Regions from separate parts of the Pseudomonas sp. CAU 1711 genome, predicted to be linked through region 2. Evidence: predicted binding sites of a transcription regulator. Region 2 holds the regulator's gene; the other holds the start of a gene.
The links. Region 2 encodes sigma-54, which starts transcription at its own class of promoters, with help from an activator protein. Its sites were predicted from a motif close to ANTGGCATNNANNTTGCTNT; they were not measured.
Positions count from the first base shown of each region.

Region 1: a site for sigma-54 is predicted at 2,329-2,348, ahead of flhA (flagellar biosynthesis protein FlhA). Genes of this name have one in related genera too.

Region 1 covers NZ_JBDQQT010000012.1:125,158-132,687, forward strand. The annotation lists gene fliQ (flagellar biosynthesis protein FliQ) at 1-176, shown strand, start outside; gene fliR (flagellar biosynthetic protein FliR) at 176-952, shown strand; gene flhB (flagellar biosynthesis protein FlhB) at 1,105-2,241, shown strand; gene flhA (flagellar biosynthesis protein FlhA) at 2,410-4,533, shown strand; gene flhF (flagellar biosynthesis protein FlhF) at 4,546-5,865, shown strand; gene fleN (flagellar synthesis regulator FleN) at 5,963-6,796, shown strand; gene fliA (RNA polymerase sigma factor FliA) at 6,793-7,530, shown strand, end outside.
Region 2 covers NZ_JBDQQT010000001.1:348,881-356,410, forward strand. The annotation lists gene pmbA (metalloprotease PmbA) at 1-1,207, shown strand, start outside; gene AAFN46_RS01500 (HPr family phosphocarrier protein) at 1,337-1,609, opposite strand; gene rapZ (RNase adapter RapZ) at 1,618-2,475, opposite strand; gene ptsN (PTS IIA-like nitrogen regulatory protein PtsN) at 2,493-2,957, opposite strand; gene raiA (ribosome-associated translation inhibitor RaiA) at 2,971-3,279, opposite strand; gene AAFN46_RS01520 (RNA polymerase factor sigma-54) at 3,435-4,937, opposite strand; gene lptB (LPS export ABC transporter ATP-binding protein) at 5,076-5,801, opposite strand; gene lptA (lipopolysaccharide transport periplasmic protein LptA) at 5,801-6,346, opposite strand; gene lptC (LPS export ABC transporter periplasmic protein LptC) at 6,333-6,899, opposite strand; gene AAFN46_RS01540 (HAD family hydrolase) at 6,909-7,433, opposite strand; gene AAFN46_RS01545 (KpsF/GutQ family sugar-phosphate isomerase) at 7,434-7,530, opposite strand, start outside.

The sequences.
Region 1 (7,530 bases), on a different contig from region 2:
GCCTGTTGGTGGCCATGTTCCAGGCCGCCACGCAGATCAACGAACAGACCCTGAGCTTCGTCCCGCGCCTGCTGGTGATGCTGCTCACCCTGATGTGGGCGGGACCCTGGCTGGTGCGCGAGCTGATGGAGTACACCCAGACGCTGGTGCACAACATCCCGCTGTTGATCGGCTGATGCTCGAGCTGACCAATGCGCAGATCGGCGGCTGGGTGGGCCAGTTCCTCCTGCCGCTGTTCCGCATCGCCGCCATGCTGATGGTGATGCCGGTCTTCGGCACCCAGCTGGTGCCGGCGCGGGTGCGCCTGTATCTGGCCCTGGCCATCTGCCTGGTGCTGGCGCCGACCCTGCCACCGATGCCGCAGGTGGATTCCGTCAGCCTGCAGTCCATGCTGCTGATCGCCGAGCAGGTGCTGATCGGGGCGATGTTCGGCCTCGTCCTGCAGCTGTATTTCCACCTGTTCACCGTGGCCGGGCAGATCATCGCCATGCAGATGGGCCTGGGCTTCGCCTCCATGGTCGACCCGGCCAACGGCGTATCGGTGCCGGTGCTCGCCCAGTTCCTGCTGATGCTGGTGACCCTGCTGTTTCTCGCCATGAACGGCCACCTGGTGGTGTTCGAGGTGCTGGCCGAGAGCTTCGTGACCCTGCCGGTGGGCCGGGGCCTGTTGCTCGATCACTACTGGACGCTGGCCGGCAAGCTGACCTGGGTGCTGGCCGCCGGCCTGCTGCTGGCGCTGCCGGTGATCACCGCGCTGCTGATCATCAACCTGGCCTTCGGCGTGATGACCCGCGCCGCGCCGCAGCTGAACATCTTCTCCATCGGCTTCCCGCTGACCCTGGCGCTCGGCCTGGTCATCTTCTGGCTCGGGCTATCCGACTTCCTGGCGCATTTCCAGACGCTGACCAGCGAAGCCCTGCAACAACTGCGCGAACTGGCGCGCATCCGCTGAGAACCTGTTTACGATCTGCTGCGCGTCGGCCTGGCGTCGTTAAAAACAGGCTCGGAATGCTCATTTACCATTAGTAAACTCCGCTTCCTCGCCTGTTTTTGCCTAGCCCGGCTCTAGCTCGCGAGATCGTAAAAAGGTTCTGAGGAGGCTCCATGGCTGAGAGCGAAAGCGGCGCGGACAAGAGCGAGGAACCTACCAGCAAGCGCCTGGAAGAGGCGCGCAAGAAAGGCCAGATCGCCCGCTCCAAGGAGCTCAGCACCCTGGCGGTGACCTTCGGCGGCGCCGCGGCGCTGCTGATCTTCGGCGCTCAGATGGGCCGCGCCATGCTGGACATGATGCAGGGCAACTTCTCCCTGCCACGCGAGGTGCTGCAGGACGAGGGCGCCATGGTCCGCCACCTGCTGGCCACCGGCATGGAGGCGTTGCTGGCGCTGCAGCCCTTTTTCATCGTCATGCTGATCGCCTCCGTCATAGGCCCCATCGCCCTGGGCGGCTGGCTGTTCTCCAGCGAGGCGCTGCAGCCCAAGTTCAGCCGGATGAACCCCTGGGAGGGGCTCAAGCGCATGTTCTCCGCCAAGGCCCTGGTGGAGCTGCTCAAGGCCCTGGCCAAGTTCGTGATCATCCTGCTGGTGGCGCTGCTGGTGCTCAGGGCCGACCAGGACGACCTGCTGGCCATCGCCAACGAGCCGGTCGAGTCGGCCATCCTGCACGCCATGCAGGTGGCCGGCTGGAGCCTGCTGTGGATGGCCTGCGGGCTGATCCTGATCGCCGCAGTGGACGTGCCCTTCCAGCTCTGGGACACCAAGCAGAAGCTGATGATGACCAAGCAGGAGGTCAAGGACGAGTACAAGGACAGCGAGGGCAAGCCCGAGGTCAAGTCGAAGATCCGCCAGTTGCAGCGGCAGATGGCCGAGCGGCGCATGATGCAGCAGGTGCCCGAGGCCGACGTGGTGATCACCAACCCGACCCACTTCGCCGTGGCCCTGAAGTACGACCCGGCTAAGGGCAATGCGCCGTTGCTGCTGGCCAAGGGTGGCGACTTCCTGGCGCTGAAGATCCGCGAGATCGCCCAGGAGCACAAGGTCACCCTGCTGGAGTCGCCGTCCCTGGCGCGGGCGGTGTACTACTCCACCGAAGTGGATCAGGAGATTCCCGCCGGCCTCTACCTGGCCGTGGCCCAGGTGCTGGCCTACGTCTACCAGCTCAAGCAGTTCCGTGCCGGCAAGGGCAAGCGCCCGGGGCCGCTGCCGGACCTACCGATTCCGCCGGACCTGCGCCGCGACGAATAAGCGCGGGAGCGGCAAGCCGCAAGCTTCAAGCTGCAAGTGAGTCCTGCTGTTACTTGCCGCTTGAGGCTTGCAGCTTGTAGCCGCCTTTGTGGAACGCTTCTTGCCCTTACCCCCTGCATGGCGTCTTTAGCGTCAAAAGATTGAATCGGCTGGGGAAAACAAGTGGCAGTGGATCGCGCGCAAATCATCGGTGACGTACGCAGCAACCTGGCGGGGTTGCGCCACGGCAATCTGGGCATTCCGCTGATGCTGCTGGTCATGCTCGCCATGGTCATGCTGCCGATCCCGCCGTTCCTGCTCGATGTGCTGTTCACCTTCAGCATCGCCCTGTCCATCGTCGTTCTACTGGTCGCCATCTATGCCCTGCGGCCGCTGGACTTCGCCGTGTTCCCCACCGTGCTGCTGGCCGCGACCCTGCTGCGCCTGGCGTTGAACGTGGCCTCCACTCGCGTGGTGCTGCTGCACGGCCAGGATGGCCACGACGCGGCGGGCAAGGTGATCCAGGCCTTCGGCGAGGTGGTGATCGGCGGCAACTACGTGGTCGGCGGCGTGGTCTTCGCCATCCTGATGATCATCAACTTCGTGGTGGTCACCAAGGGCGCCGGGCGGATTTCCGAGGTATCGGCGCGCTTCACCCTGGATGCCATGCCCGGCAAGCAGATGGCCATCGACGCCGACCTCAACGCAGGCCTGATCGACCAGGCCGAGGCCAAGAAACGCCGTGCCGAGGTGGCCCAGGAGGCCGACTTCTACGGTTCGATGGACGGTGCCTCGAAGTTCGTGCGCGGCGATGCCATCGCCGGCCTGCTGATCCTCTTCATCAACCTGATCGGCGGTATCGCCATCGGCGTGGCGCAGCACGACCTGGCGTTCGCCGAGGCCGGGCGCATCTACACCCTGCTGACCATCGGCGACGGTCTGGTGGCGCAGATTCCCTCGCTGCTGCTGTCCACCGCCGCGGCCGTGATGGTCACCCGCGTCTCCACCGCCGAGGACATGGGCCAGCAGGTCAGCCGGCAGATGTTCGCCTCGCCCAAGGCGCTGGCCGTGGCGGCCGCGATCATGATCACCATCGGCCTGGTGCCGGGCATGCCGCATGTGCCCTTCATCGGTCTGGGCCTGGTGGCCGCCGGCGCGGCCTACTGGATCGCCCACAAGCTGCGTCAGACCCAGGTGGCGGCCGAGCAGGAGGTCAAGCGCCAGCAGGAGCTGCTGCCGGCGCAGAAGGCCCAGGAGGTCAAGGAACTGGGCTGGGATGACGTCACTCCGGTGGACATGGTCGGCCTGGAAGTCGGCTACCGCCTGATTCCGCTGGTCGATCGCAACCAGGGCGGCCAGCTGCTGGCGCGGATCAAGGGCGTGCGCAAGAAGCTGTCGCAGGAGATGGGCTTCCTCATGCCTTCGGTACATATCCGCGACAACCTCGACCTGTTGCCCAATGCCTACCGCCTGACCCTGATGGGCGTCAGCGTGGCCGAGGCCGAGGTGTATCCCGAGCGCGAGCTGGCGATCAACCCGGGCCAGGTGTTCGGCACCCTCAACGGTATCGCCGCCAAGGATCCGGCGTTCGGCCTGGAGGCGGTATGGATCGACCCCAGCCAGCGCGATCAGGCCCAGTCCCTCGGCTACACGGTGGTGGACGCCAGCACCGTGGTCGCCACCCACCTCAACCAGGTGCTGCACAAGCACGCCCACGAGCTGCTCGGCCACGAGGAGGTCCAGCAGTTGCTGCAGCTGCTGGCCAAGACCTCGCCCAAGCTGGCCGAAGAACTGGTGCCGGGCATGGTCTCGCTGTCGACCCTGCTCAAGGTGCTGCAGGCGCTGCTGCAGGAGCAGGTGCCGGTGCGCGATATTCGCAGCATCGCCGAGGCCATCTCCAACGTCGCCGGCAAGAGTCAAGATCCCGCCGCGATGGTCGCCGCGGTGCGCGTCGCGCTGTCCCGCGCAATCGTGCAAGGCATTGTGGGACTAGAGCCGGAGCTGCCTGTGATCACCCTGGAGCCTAGGTTGGAACAGTTATTGCTGAATAGCCTGCAGAAGGCCGGTCAGGGCTCCGAGGACGGCATCCTCCTCGAACCCGGCATGGCCGAGAAGCTGCAACGCTCCCTGGTGGATGCGGCGCAGCGCCAGGAAATGCTCGGCAAGCCGGTGATCCTGCTGGTGGCCGGCCCGGTCCGGGCGATGCTGTCGCGCTTCGCGCGGCTCGCCGTACCCAGCATGCACGTACTGGCCTACCAGGAAATACCGGACAACAAGCAGGTCACGATCGTCGCCACGGTCGGCCAGAACTGAGGGCTCTAAGCCATGCAAGTCAAACGCTTCTTCGCCGCCGATATGCGTACCGCCATGAAACTGGTGCGTGATGAACTGGGCGCCGACGCCGCCATCATCGGCAATCGCCGGGTGGCCGGCGGGGTGGAGCTGACCGCGGCGCTGGACTACCAGCCGGTGACGCCGGCGCGCCAGGCCAATCCCGCGCTGGAGGCCGAGCTGCGCAAGACCCAGGCGAAGATCGCCGGTGCCCAGGCCGAACTGGCCATTCGCGCCGTGGCCGACCAGGGCAAGAATCGCCAGCTGTTCGCCAACGAATCGCTGATCGCACCGGAGCTGCCGGCCACCGCGGTCAAGCTGCAGCGTCCGGTCGCTGCCCCGCAGCCGCAGGCCAAGCCGGCCGCCGCGGCGGTGGACCAGCGTGCCCTGGACGCCATGCGTTTCGAACTGCACGGCCTGCGCGAGTTGATCGAAGTGCAGCTGGGCTCGATCGCCTGGGGCCAGCTGCAGAATCGCAAGCCGCAGCAGGCCAGCCTGTGGCGCCGCCTGCAGCGCATGGGCCTGCCCGCCGAACTGTCCAAGGCGCTGTTGGAGCGGGTAGCCAAGGTCGCCGATGCCAAGCAGGCCTGGCGCCTGCTGCTGGCGCACCTGGCACATGCGATCAAGACCCCGGCCGTCGAGCCGCTGGAGGAGGGCGGGGTGATCGCCCTGGTCGGCCCGGCCGGCATGGGCAAGACCACCACCCTGGCCAAGCTGGCCGCGCGCTATGTGCTGAAGTACGGCGCGCAGAGCATCGCCCTGGTCAGCATGGACAGCTTCCGCATCGGCGCCCAGGAGCAGATCAAGACTCTCGGCCGCATCCTCAACGTGCCGGTGACCCAGGTCGAGCCGGGCCAGTCGCTGGCCCAGGCCCTGGCACCGCTGGCGCGCAAGCGCGTGGTGCTGGTCGACACCGCCGGCCTGCCGGGCAACGACCCGGCCCTGCGCCTGCAGCTGGACAGCCTGGCCGCCCGCGGCATCAAGGCCAAGAGCTATCTGGTGCTGGCCGCCACCAGCCAGGCCCAGGTACTCAAGGCCGCCTATCACAGTTACAAGCGCTGCGGCCTGGCCGGGTGCATCCTGAGCAAGGTGGACGAGGCGGCCAATCTGGGCGAGGTGCTGGGGCTGGCTATCAGCCAGCATCTCCCGGTAGCCTATCTGGCGGATGGGCCGAAGATTCCGGACGATCTGCAGGTGCCGCGCAGCCATCAGCTGGTGAGCCGCGCGGTGAGTCTGCAGGTCGCCGAGGACCCCTGCGAGGAGGCCATGGCCGACCTCTTTGCCGATCTCTATCACCCGCGTCGCGCGGGCTAGGGCAGGCGCCGGCGGACAAGGCGTTCTAGTGTGTAGGAAAGGGTCGGTGTAGTTGCCCGACCAGCCCAGACCAGGCAAGACAAGGTAAGAGAAGAACATGGGTAGTATGCATCCCGTACAGGTGATCGCGGTGACTGGCGGCAAGGGCGGCGTCGGCAAGACCAACGTGTCGGTGAATCTGTCGCTGGCCCTGGCCGACCTCGGTCGGCGGGTCATGCTGATGGACGCCGACCTGGGTCTGGCCAACGTCGACGTGCTGCTCGGCCTCAGCCCCAAACGCACCCTGGCCGACGTGATCAACGGCGAGTGCGACCTCAAGGATGTGCTGATCCAGGGGCCCGGCGGCATCCGCATCGTGCCTGCTGCATCCGGCACCCAGAGCATGGTGCAGTTGTCGCCGGTGCAACATGCCGGCCTGATCCAGGCCTTCAGCGACATCAGCGACAACCTCGACGTGCTGGTGATCGACACCGCCGCCGGCATCGGCGACGGCGTGGTCAGCTTCGTGCGCGCCGCCCAGGAGGTGCTGGTGGTGGTCTGCGACGAGCCGACCTCGATCACCGACGCCTACGCGCTGATCAAACTGCTCAACCGCGACTTCGGCCTGAGCCGCTTCCGCGTGCTGGCCAACATGGCCCACAGCCCGCAGGAAGGGCGCAACCTCTTTGCTAAACTGACCAAAGTAACCGACCGTTTCCTCGATGTGGCTTTGCAGTATGTAGGCGCAGTTCCCTACGACGAGTCCGTCCGCAAGGCCGTGCAGAAACAACGCGCGGTGTACGAAGCCTTCCCGCGCTCGAAATGCGCACTGGCGTTCAAGGCGATCGCCCAGAAAGTCGACAGCTGGCCGCTTCCGGCCAACCCGCGCGGCCATCTGGAGTTCTTCGTCGAGCGCCTGGTGCAGCAGCCGGTCGCGGGGTCGGCCGTATGACAGCAGCCAGTGGACTTCGCATGTACAACAAGGCGCAGGCGCAGGATTCCCAGCATCAGCTGATCGAGCGTTATGCGCCGCTGGTCAAGCGCATCGCCTATCACCTGCTGGCCCGTCTGCCCGCCAGCGTGCAAGTCGACGATCTGATGCAGGCCGGCATGATCGGCCTGCTGGAGGCGGCCAAGAAATACGATGGCAGCAAGGGCGCCAGTTTCGAGACCTATGCCGGTATCCGCATCCGTGGCGCCATGCTCGACGAAGTGCGCAAGGGCGATTGGGCGCCGCGTTCGGTGCATCGCAACACCCGGATGGTCAGCGACGCCATCCGCGTTATCGAGGCGCGCACCGGAAGAGATGCTAAAGATCAAGAGGTTGCGGCCGAACTCCAATTGAGTCTCGAGGATTACTACGGCATTCTTGGCGACACTTTGGGCAGCCGCCTGTTCAGCTTCGACGACCTGATGCAGGACGGCGAGCATGGCGGTCTGCAGGAGGACAGCAGCAGCCATTCCGGCCCTCTGCACGGGCTGGTGGACGAACGCTTCCAGTCGGCGCTGGCCGAGGCCATCGCCAATCTGCCGGAGCGTGAACGGCTGGTGCTGTCGCTTTACTACGATGAAGAACTGAATCTGAAGGAAATCGGCGAGGTTCTGGGGGTCAGCGAGTCCCGGGTCAGCCAGTTGCACAGTCAGTGCGCCGCACGTTTGCGGGCACGGTTGAGCGAGTGGCGGGCC
Region 2 (7,530 bases):
GGTGCGCCAGGGCGAGGTCGAGACGGTGGAGTTCAACCGCGACCAGGGCTTCGGTATCACCCTGTATGTCGGCCAGCGCAAGGGTTCGGCCAGCACCTCGGCGAGCGGCGAGGCGGCGATACGCGAAACGGTGGCGGCGGCCCTGGCGATTGCCAGGCATGCCTCCGAGGACGACTGCGCCGGCCTCGCCGACGCCGAGCTGATGGCCCGCGAGTTGCCCGAGCTGGATCTGTTCCATCCCTGGAGCATCACCCCGGAACAGGCGCTGGAGCGTGCGCTGGCCTGCGAGGCCGCGGCCTTCGCCAGCGACCAGCGGATCAGCAACGCCGACGGCACCAGCCTCAGCACCCACCAGGGCTGCCGGGTCTACGGCAATAGCCACGGTTTCGTCGGCGGTTACGCCAGCAGCCGGCACAGCCTGAGCTGCGTGATGATCGCCGAGAACGCCGGGCAGATGCAGCGCGACTACTGGTACGACGTCAATCGCCAGGGCGAGCTGCTGGCCGAGCCGGCGCTGATCGGCCGCCTGGCCGCCGAACGCACGGTGGCGCGCCTGGGCGCCCGGCCGGTGGCGACCTGCGAGGTGCCGGTGCTGTTCGCCGCGGAGCTGGCCACCGGGTTGTTCGGCCATTTCCTCGCGGCGATTTCCGGCGGCAACCTGTATCGCCACTCCTCGTTCCTCGAGGGCGCGCTGGGCCAGCGCCTGTTCCCCGAGTGGCTGACCCTCGACGAGCGCCCGCACATCCCGCGCGCCATGGGCAGTGCCGCCTTCGATGGCGACGGCCTGGCCACCCGGGCCAAGCCTTTCGTCGCCGGTGGCGAGCTGGTGTCCTACATCCTCGGCAGCTATTCCGGGCGCAAGCTGGGCCTGCCCAGCACCGCCAACGCCGGCGGGGTGCACAACCTGTTCGTCAGCCACGGCGACGAGGATCGCCAGGCGCTGATCCGCCGCATGGGCCGGGGCCTGCTGGTCACCGAGCTGATGGGTCAGGGGCTCAACCTGGTCACCGGCGATTATTCGCGCGGCGCCGCCGGCTTCTGGGTGGAAAACGGCGAGATCCAGTTCCCCGTGCAGGAGGTCACCATCGCCGGCAACCTCAGGGACATGTTCCGCCAGATAGTCGCGGTGGGCAGCGACCTAGAGCTGCGCGGCAATATCCGCAGCGGCTCGGTGCTGATCGAGCGCATGACGGTGGCCGGCAGCTAGGGCGGCAGCGGCAAGCTACAAGCCATAAGCTGCAAGTATCAGCGGGTCGCGGGATGGGGCGTATGCTGATTCGCTTGCAGCTTGCAGCTTGCAGCTTGCAGCTTGCAGCTTGCAGCTTGCAGCTTCCGCTTATTCGCCCTCGTCGAACTTGTTGTCGATCAGCTCGACCAGGGCCGCCAGCGCCTCGTCCGCTTGTTCGCCCTCGCTGAACAGGTGCAGGCTGGTGCCCTTGCCGGCGGCCAGCATCATCACCGCCATGATGCTCTTGCCGTCCACCGTGCTCTCGGCCGAGCGGCCGACCCGCACCTGGCAGGGGAAACCGTTGGCCACGCCGACGAACTTGGCGGCGGCGCGGGCGTGCAGGCCGAGCTTGTTGCTGATGGTGATCTCGCGGGAGGGCATTGCGGTCCTTAGCCGAGGTCGCGGTGGCGCACCTGGACGTTCTTCAATACGGGTTTGAGGGCCTGGCCCAGGCGATTGGCCAGATACACCGAGCGGTGGTGTCCGCCGGTGCAGCCGATGGCGATGGTCACGTAGGAACGGTTGCTGGCGGCGAAGCGCGGCAGCCATTTGTTCAGGTAGCCGAGGATGTCCTGGTACATCTCCTCCACGTCCGGCTGCGCCGCCAGGTAGTTGGCCACCGGCGCCTCCAGGCCGGACATGTCGCGCAGGTCCGGCTTCCAGTAGGGGTTGGGCAGGCAGCGCACGTCGAACACCAGGTCGGCGTCGACCGGCATGCCGCGCTTGAAGCCGAAGGACTCGACCAGGAAGGCGGTGCCCGGTGCCGGCTGGTTGAGCAGGCGCAGCTTGAGGCTGTCGCGCAGCTGGTAGAGGTTGAGATGGGTGGTGTCGATCTTCAGATCGCACAGGTCGACTATCGGCGCCAGCAGCGCGGCCTCGTCGCGGATGGCCTCGGCCAGCGAGCGGTTCTCGTTGGTCAGCGGGTGGCGCCGGCGGGTCTCGGAGAAGCGCTTGAGCAGGGTTTCCTCGTCGGCGTCGAGGAACAGCACGTCGCACTGGATATGGCGGCCCCGCACCTCGGCCAGCAGTTCGGGGAAGCGCTGCAGCTGGCTGGGCAGGTTGCGCGCGTCCACCGACACGGCGACCTGCGGATGCAGCAGCTCGGTCTGCAGCAGGGCGCGTTCGGCCAGGTCCGGCAGCAGGCTGGCCGGCAGGTTGTCGATGCAGTAGAAGCCGTTGTCTTCCAGCACGTCGAGGGCGGTGCTCTTACCCGAGCCGGAGCGGCCGCTGACGATGATCAGGCGCATGGCTGGGACCCCTGGGCTCAGTGCCCGCTCTGCACGTCGACCACGACCTGGTACAGGCTCTCGTTGCTCTGGGCCTGGCGCAGGCGTTCGCGCACCTCGGTGCGGTCGAGCATGCTGGCGATCTGCCGCAGCAGCTCCAGGTGTTCGTCGGTGGCCGCCTCCGGCACCAGCAGGACGAACAGCAGGTCCACCGGGGCGCCGTCGATGGCGTCGAAGTCCACGGCGGTGTCCAGGTGCAGCACGGCGCTGATCGGCGCCTGGCAGCCGGGCAGGCGGCAGTGGGGAATGGCGATGCCGTTGCCGAAGCCGGTGGAACCGAGCTTCTCGCGGGCGATCAGGTTTTCGAAGATGTCCTGGCCGTCCAGATCGGGAAGATCGCGGGCGACCAGGTTGGCGATCTGTTCGAGTACGCGTTTTTTGCTGCCTCCCGGCACGTTCACCAGGGAACGCGCGGGAGTCAGAATGGTTTCGAGTCGAATCATGGGGTGGGGGGTGTCAGCGAGCCGTGGCGCCTTGCAGGCGGTTCAGCTGCTTTTCCTTGTGCTTGATCAGTTGACGGTCGAGTTTGTCGGCCAGCAGGTCGATGGCGGCGTACATGTCTTCGTGTTCGGCGTTGGCGACCACTTCACCGCCGGCGATGTGCAGGGTGGCTTCGATCTTCTGCTTGAGCTTCTCGACCTCCATGATGACCTGCACATTGGTGATTCTGTCGAAGTGGCGCTCCAGTCGGCTGAGTTTTTCACCGACATAGTCGCGCAGGGCGTCGGTCACATCCAGTTGATGTCCACTGATGTTGACTTGCATAACGCATCTCCTTGTTGCCTTGTGTAAGAGACAGGCTATCGGGCCTGCCGCCGTAACACGTTGGCTGGGAGGGCTGTGCACTGCGGGCCGTGGTTCCCCCGACAGGGTATCCGGCGCTCGATGCTGTGGTGCAGAAGTCTCCCCCTCAGGGCCGCTTACATCAGTCGCTTGCGTTCGCTGGACGGCGCTATGCCGAGGGATTCGCGGTACTTGGCGACGGTGCGGCGGGCTACCTGAATGCCCTGTGCCTCCAGTAAACCAGCGATCTTGCTGTCGCTCAACGGCTTTTTCGCGTTTTCCGCGGCCACCAGCTTCTTGATGATGGCGCGGATCGCGGTGGAGGAGCATTCGCCGCCCTCGGCGGTGCTGACGTGGCTGGAGAAGAAGTACTTCAGTTCGTAGATGCCGCGCGGGGTGTGCATGAACTTCTGCGTGGTGACCCGCGAGATGGTCGACTCGTGCATGCCCACCGCCTCGGCGATGTCGTGCAGGACCAGCGGCTTCATGGCCTCGTCGCCGTAGTCGAGGAAGCCGCGCTGGTGCTCGACTATCTGGGTGGCGACCTTCATCAGGGTCTCGTTGCGGCTCTGCAGGCTCTTGATGAACCAGCGCGCCTCCTGCAGCTGGTTACGCATGAAGGTGTTGTCGGCGCTGGAGTCGGCGCGGCGCACGAAGCCGGCGTACTGCGGATTGACCCGCAGGCGCGGCACCGCCTCCTGGTTGAGCTCCACCAGCCAGCGGTCGTTGTGCTTGCGCACTATGACGTCCGGCACCACGTATTCCGGCTCGCTGGCCTCGATCTGCGAGCCCGGGCGCGGATTGAGACTCTGGATCAGCTCGATGATCTGCTTGAGCTCGTCCTCCTTGAGCTTCATGCGCCGCATCAGCTGGGCGTAGTCGCGGCCGCCGAGCAGATCGAGGTGATCGCCGGCCAGGCGCTGGGCCTCGGCCAGCCAGGGCGTGCCGGGCGGCAGCTGGCGCAGCTGCAGCAGCAGGCATTCGCGCAGGTCGCGGGCGCCGACGCCGGCCGGCTCGAAGTGCTGCAGGCGGTGCAGCACGGCCTCGACCTCGTCGGCCTCGACCTCCAGTTCCGGGTCGAAGGACTCGACTATCTCGTCGATGCTCTCCTCCAGGTAGCCCTGGTCGTTGATGCAGTCGATGAGGGTGACGCCGATCAGTTTGTCCTTGTCGGACATCGGCACCAGGTTGAGCTGCCACAGCAGGTGGCTCTGCAGGCTCTCGCCGGCGGAGGTGCGGGTGGTGAAGTCCCACTCGTCGTCGTCGTTGCTCGGCAGGCTGCTGGCGCTGGTCTGGTAGACGTCTTCCCAGGCGGTGTCGACCGGCAGTTCGCTGGGGATGCGGTCGTGCCACTCGCCGTCCTCGGCGCTCTCGCTGTTGTTTACCGCGACGGTGCTGTCCTGAAAGCTGGAGCTGTCCTGCTGCGCCTGGGTGTTCTGCTCGGCGCCGTCGGCCATGGGGTCTGAGTTGTCGAAGTCCTCGCCGTCTTCCTGGCGTTCGAGCATGGGGTTGGATTCCAGGGCCTCCTGGATTTCCTGTTGCAGGTCCAGGGTGGAGAGCTGGAGTAGACGGATGGCCTGTTGCAGCTGCGGAGTCATCGTCAGCTGCTGGCCCATCTTGAGGACTAGCGACGGTTTCATGGTGTGGGGCTGGGTACCTTGTTCACTTGCCGGCGCGTGGCGCCATCCACTGCAGGGCGCCGGGGCGCCCTAGTAAGCAAATTATATGCCCGACCTTGAAGGATTCCAGTCCTTTGCGCAAGCCCCTGGCGGGGCTGCTCACAGGCGGAATTCGTGACCCAGATAGACTTCCTTGACCAGCTGGTTGGCCAGGATGGCCTCGGCGTCGCCCTCGGCGATCAGCTGGCCATCGTTGACTATGTAGGCGATCTCGCAGATGTCCAGGGTCTCGCGCACGTTGTGATCGGTGATCAGCACGCCGATGCCCTTGGCCTTGAGGTGGTGGATGATCTGCTTGATGTCGCCGACCGAGATTGGGTCGACGCCGGCGAAGGGTTCGTCGAGCAGGATGAACTTGGGTTCGGTGGCCAGGGCGCGGGCGATTTCCACCCGGCGCCGCTCGCCGCCGGACAGGCTCATGCCCAGGCTGTCGCGGATATGGCTGATGTGGAATTCCTGCAGCAGGGCTTCCAGAGCCTGCTCGCGGCCGGCGCGGTCGAGGTCCTTGCGGGTCTCGAGGATGGCCATGATGTTGTCGGTCACCGACAGCTTGCGGAAGATCGAGGCTTCCTGCGGCAGGTAGCCGATGCCGGAGCGGGCACGTCCGTGCATGGGTTGGTGGCTGAGGTCGCGGTTGTCGATCAGCACGCGGCCCTGATCGGCCTGGACCAGGCCGACGATCATGTAGAAGCAGGTGGTCTTGCCGGCGCCGTTGGGGCCGAGCAGGCCGACGATCTGGCCGCTGTCGATGGATAGGCTGACATCGCGGACCACCTGGCGGCCCTTGTAGCTCTTGGCCAGGTGCTGGGCTTTGAGGGTGGCCATTACTGCTGCTGCTCTTGCTGGGCGTTCTTCTTGCGCGGCTGCAGGATCATGTCGATGCGCGGGCGCGGCACCGAGACGTTGCTGCCCGTGGCGCGGCCGGCGTTGACGATCTGGCGCTGGGTGTCGTAGACGATCTTCTCGCCTTCGAAGACGTTGCCCTGCTGGATCACCTTGGCCTGGTCGATCAGTACGATGCGCTCGTTGGCGGCGAAGTACTGAATGGTCAGGCCGTAGGCCTTGACCACCTCCTTGTCCTCGGCAGGCTTCTGCTCGTAGTAGGCGGGCTTGCCCACCGAAGTGAAGACCTCGATCTCGCCGTTGGCGTCCTGGGTGATGGTCACCGTGTCGCCGGTGATCTTCAGGGTGCCCTGGGTGATCACCACGCCGCCGCGGTAGACGGCCACGCCCTGCTTGTCGTCCAGTTCGGCGCTGTCGGCCTGAACGCGGATCGGCTGCTCGCGGTCGCTGGGCAGGGCCCAGGCGCTGGCGCTTCCGAGCGCGGCACCCAGGCAGAGCAGTAGGGGGAAGGTTTTAACGAACCTCATGCTGGCCTCTTACCTTGGACAGCAAGTGGATCTTGCCGTCGTTCATGTACGCTTTCATTCCCTGGGCCGTGGTCACCCCATTGGCGGCCTCGATTCTAACGGCTTGCTGGGTCTGCGCATATTCCTCGTCGGGGAATACGGTGACTCGGCTGCTGGTGATCACGGTAGGGCGGTTCTTGGCATCGGTGCGAGCGATGCGCACGTTGTCGATCAGCTCGACTTCCTTGCCTTGCGGGGCGACTTCGCCCCTGTCGCTGCGGACATGCCAGGGGTACTGGCTGCCGCGGTAGAGCTGCAGGTCGGGCTTGTCCACCAGGGTCGCGTCGCTGGCCTTGAGGTGCTCCAGCTTCTCGGCGGTCATCTCGTAGTGCAGCTGGCCGTCTTCCTGAAATTGCAGGGTGTGGGCGCCGACCACATAGAAATCGATGGCGTTGTCGGTGGTCGCGGGCTTCCTCTCCATAAAGCTTTCCGGGCGAACGTTCCAGTAGCCGAGGGCGCCGACCAGGGCCACCAGCAGGGTGCCGAATAGATAGGTGCGCAGTTTGCCGTTCATGGGGCGTTCCTAGAGGTAGGCGGCCTGGGCGGCTTCGAGCGTGCCCTGGGCGCGCATGATCAGTTCGCAGAACTCGCGGGCGGCACCCTCGCCGCCGCGGGCGACGGTCACGCCATGGGCGTGCTGGCGGACGAAGGCGTCGGCGCTGGCCACCGCCATGCCCAGGCCGACGCGACGGATCACCGGCAGGTCGGGCAGGTCGTCGCCCAGATAGGCGACCTGTTCATAGTTCAGGCCCAGCTCGCCGAGCAGCTCGTCCAGTACTACCAGCTTGTCCTCGCGGCCCTGGTACAGGTGCTGGATGCCCAGGTTCTGCGCGCGGCGCTCGACCACCGGAGTCTTGCGCCCGCTGATGATGGCGGTGCGCACCCCGGAGCCGATCAGCATCTTGATGCCGTGGCCGTCCAGAGTGTTGAAGGTCTTGAATTCGCTGCCGTCGACGAGAAAGTACAGCTTGCCGTCGGTCAGCACGCCATCCACGTCGAAGATGGCCAGTTTCACGCCCTTGGCGCGTTGCAACAGGTCTGCGCTCATTTACAGCACTCCGGCGCGCAGCAGGTCGTGCATGTTGAGGGCGCCGATCGGTCGGTCCTCGTCATCCACCACCACCAGCGCGTTGATCTTGTGGTCT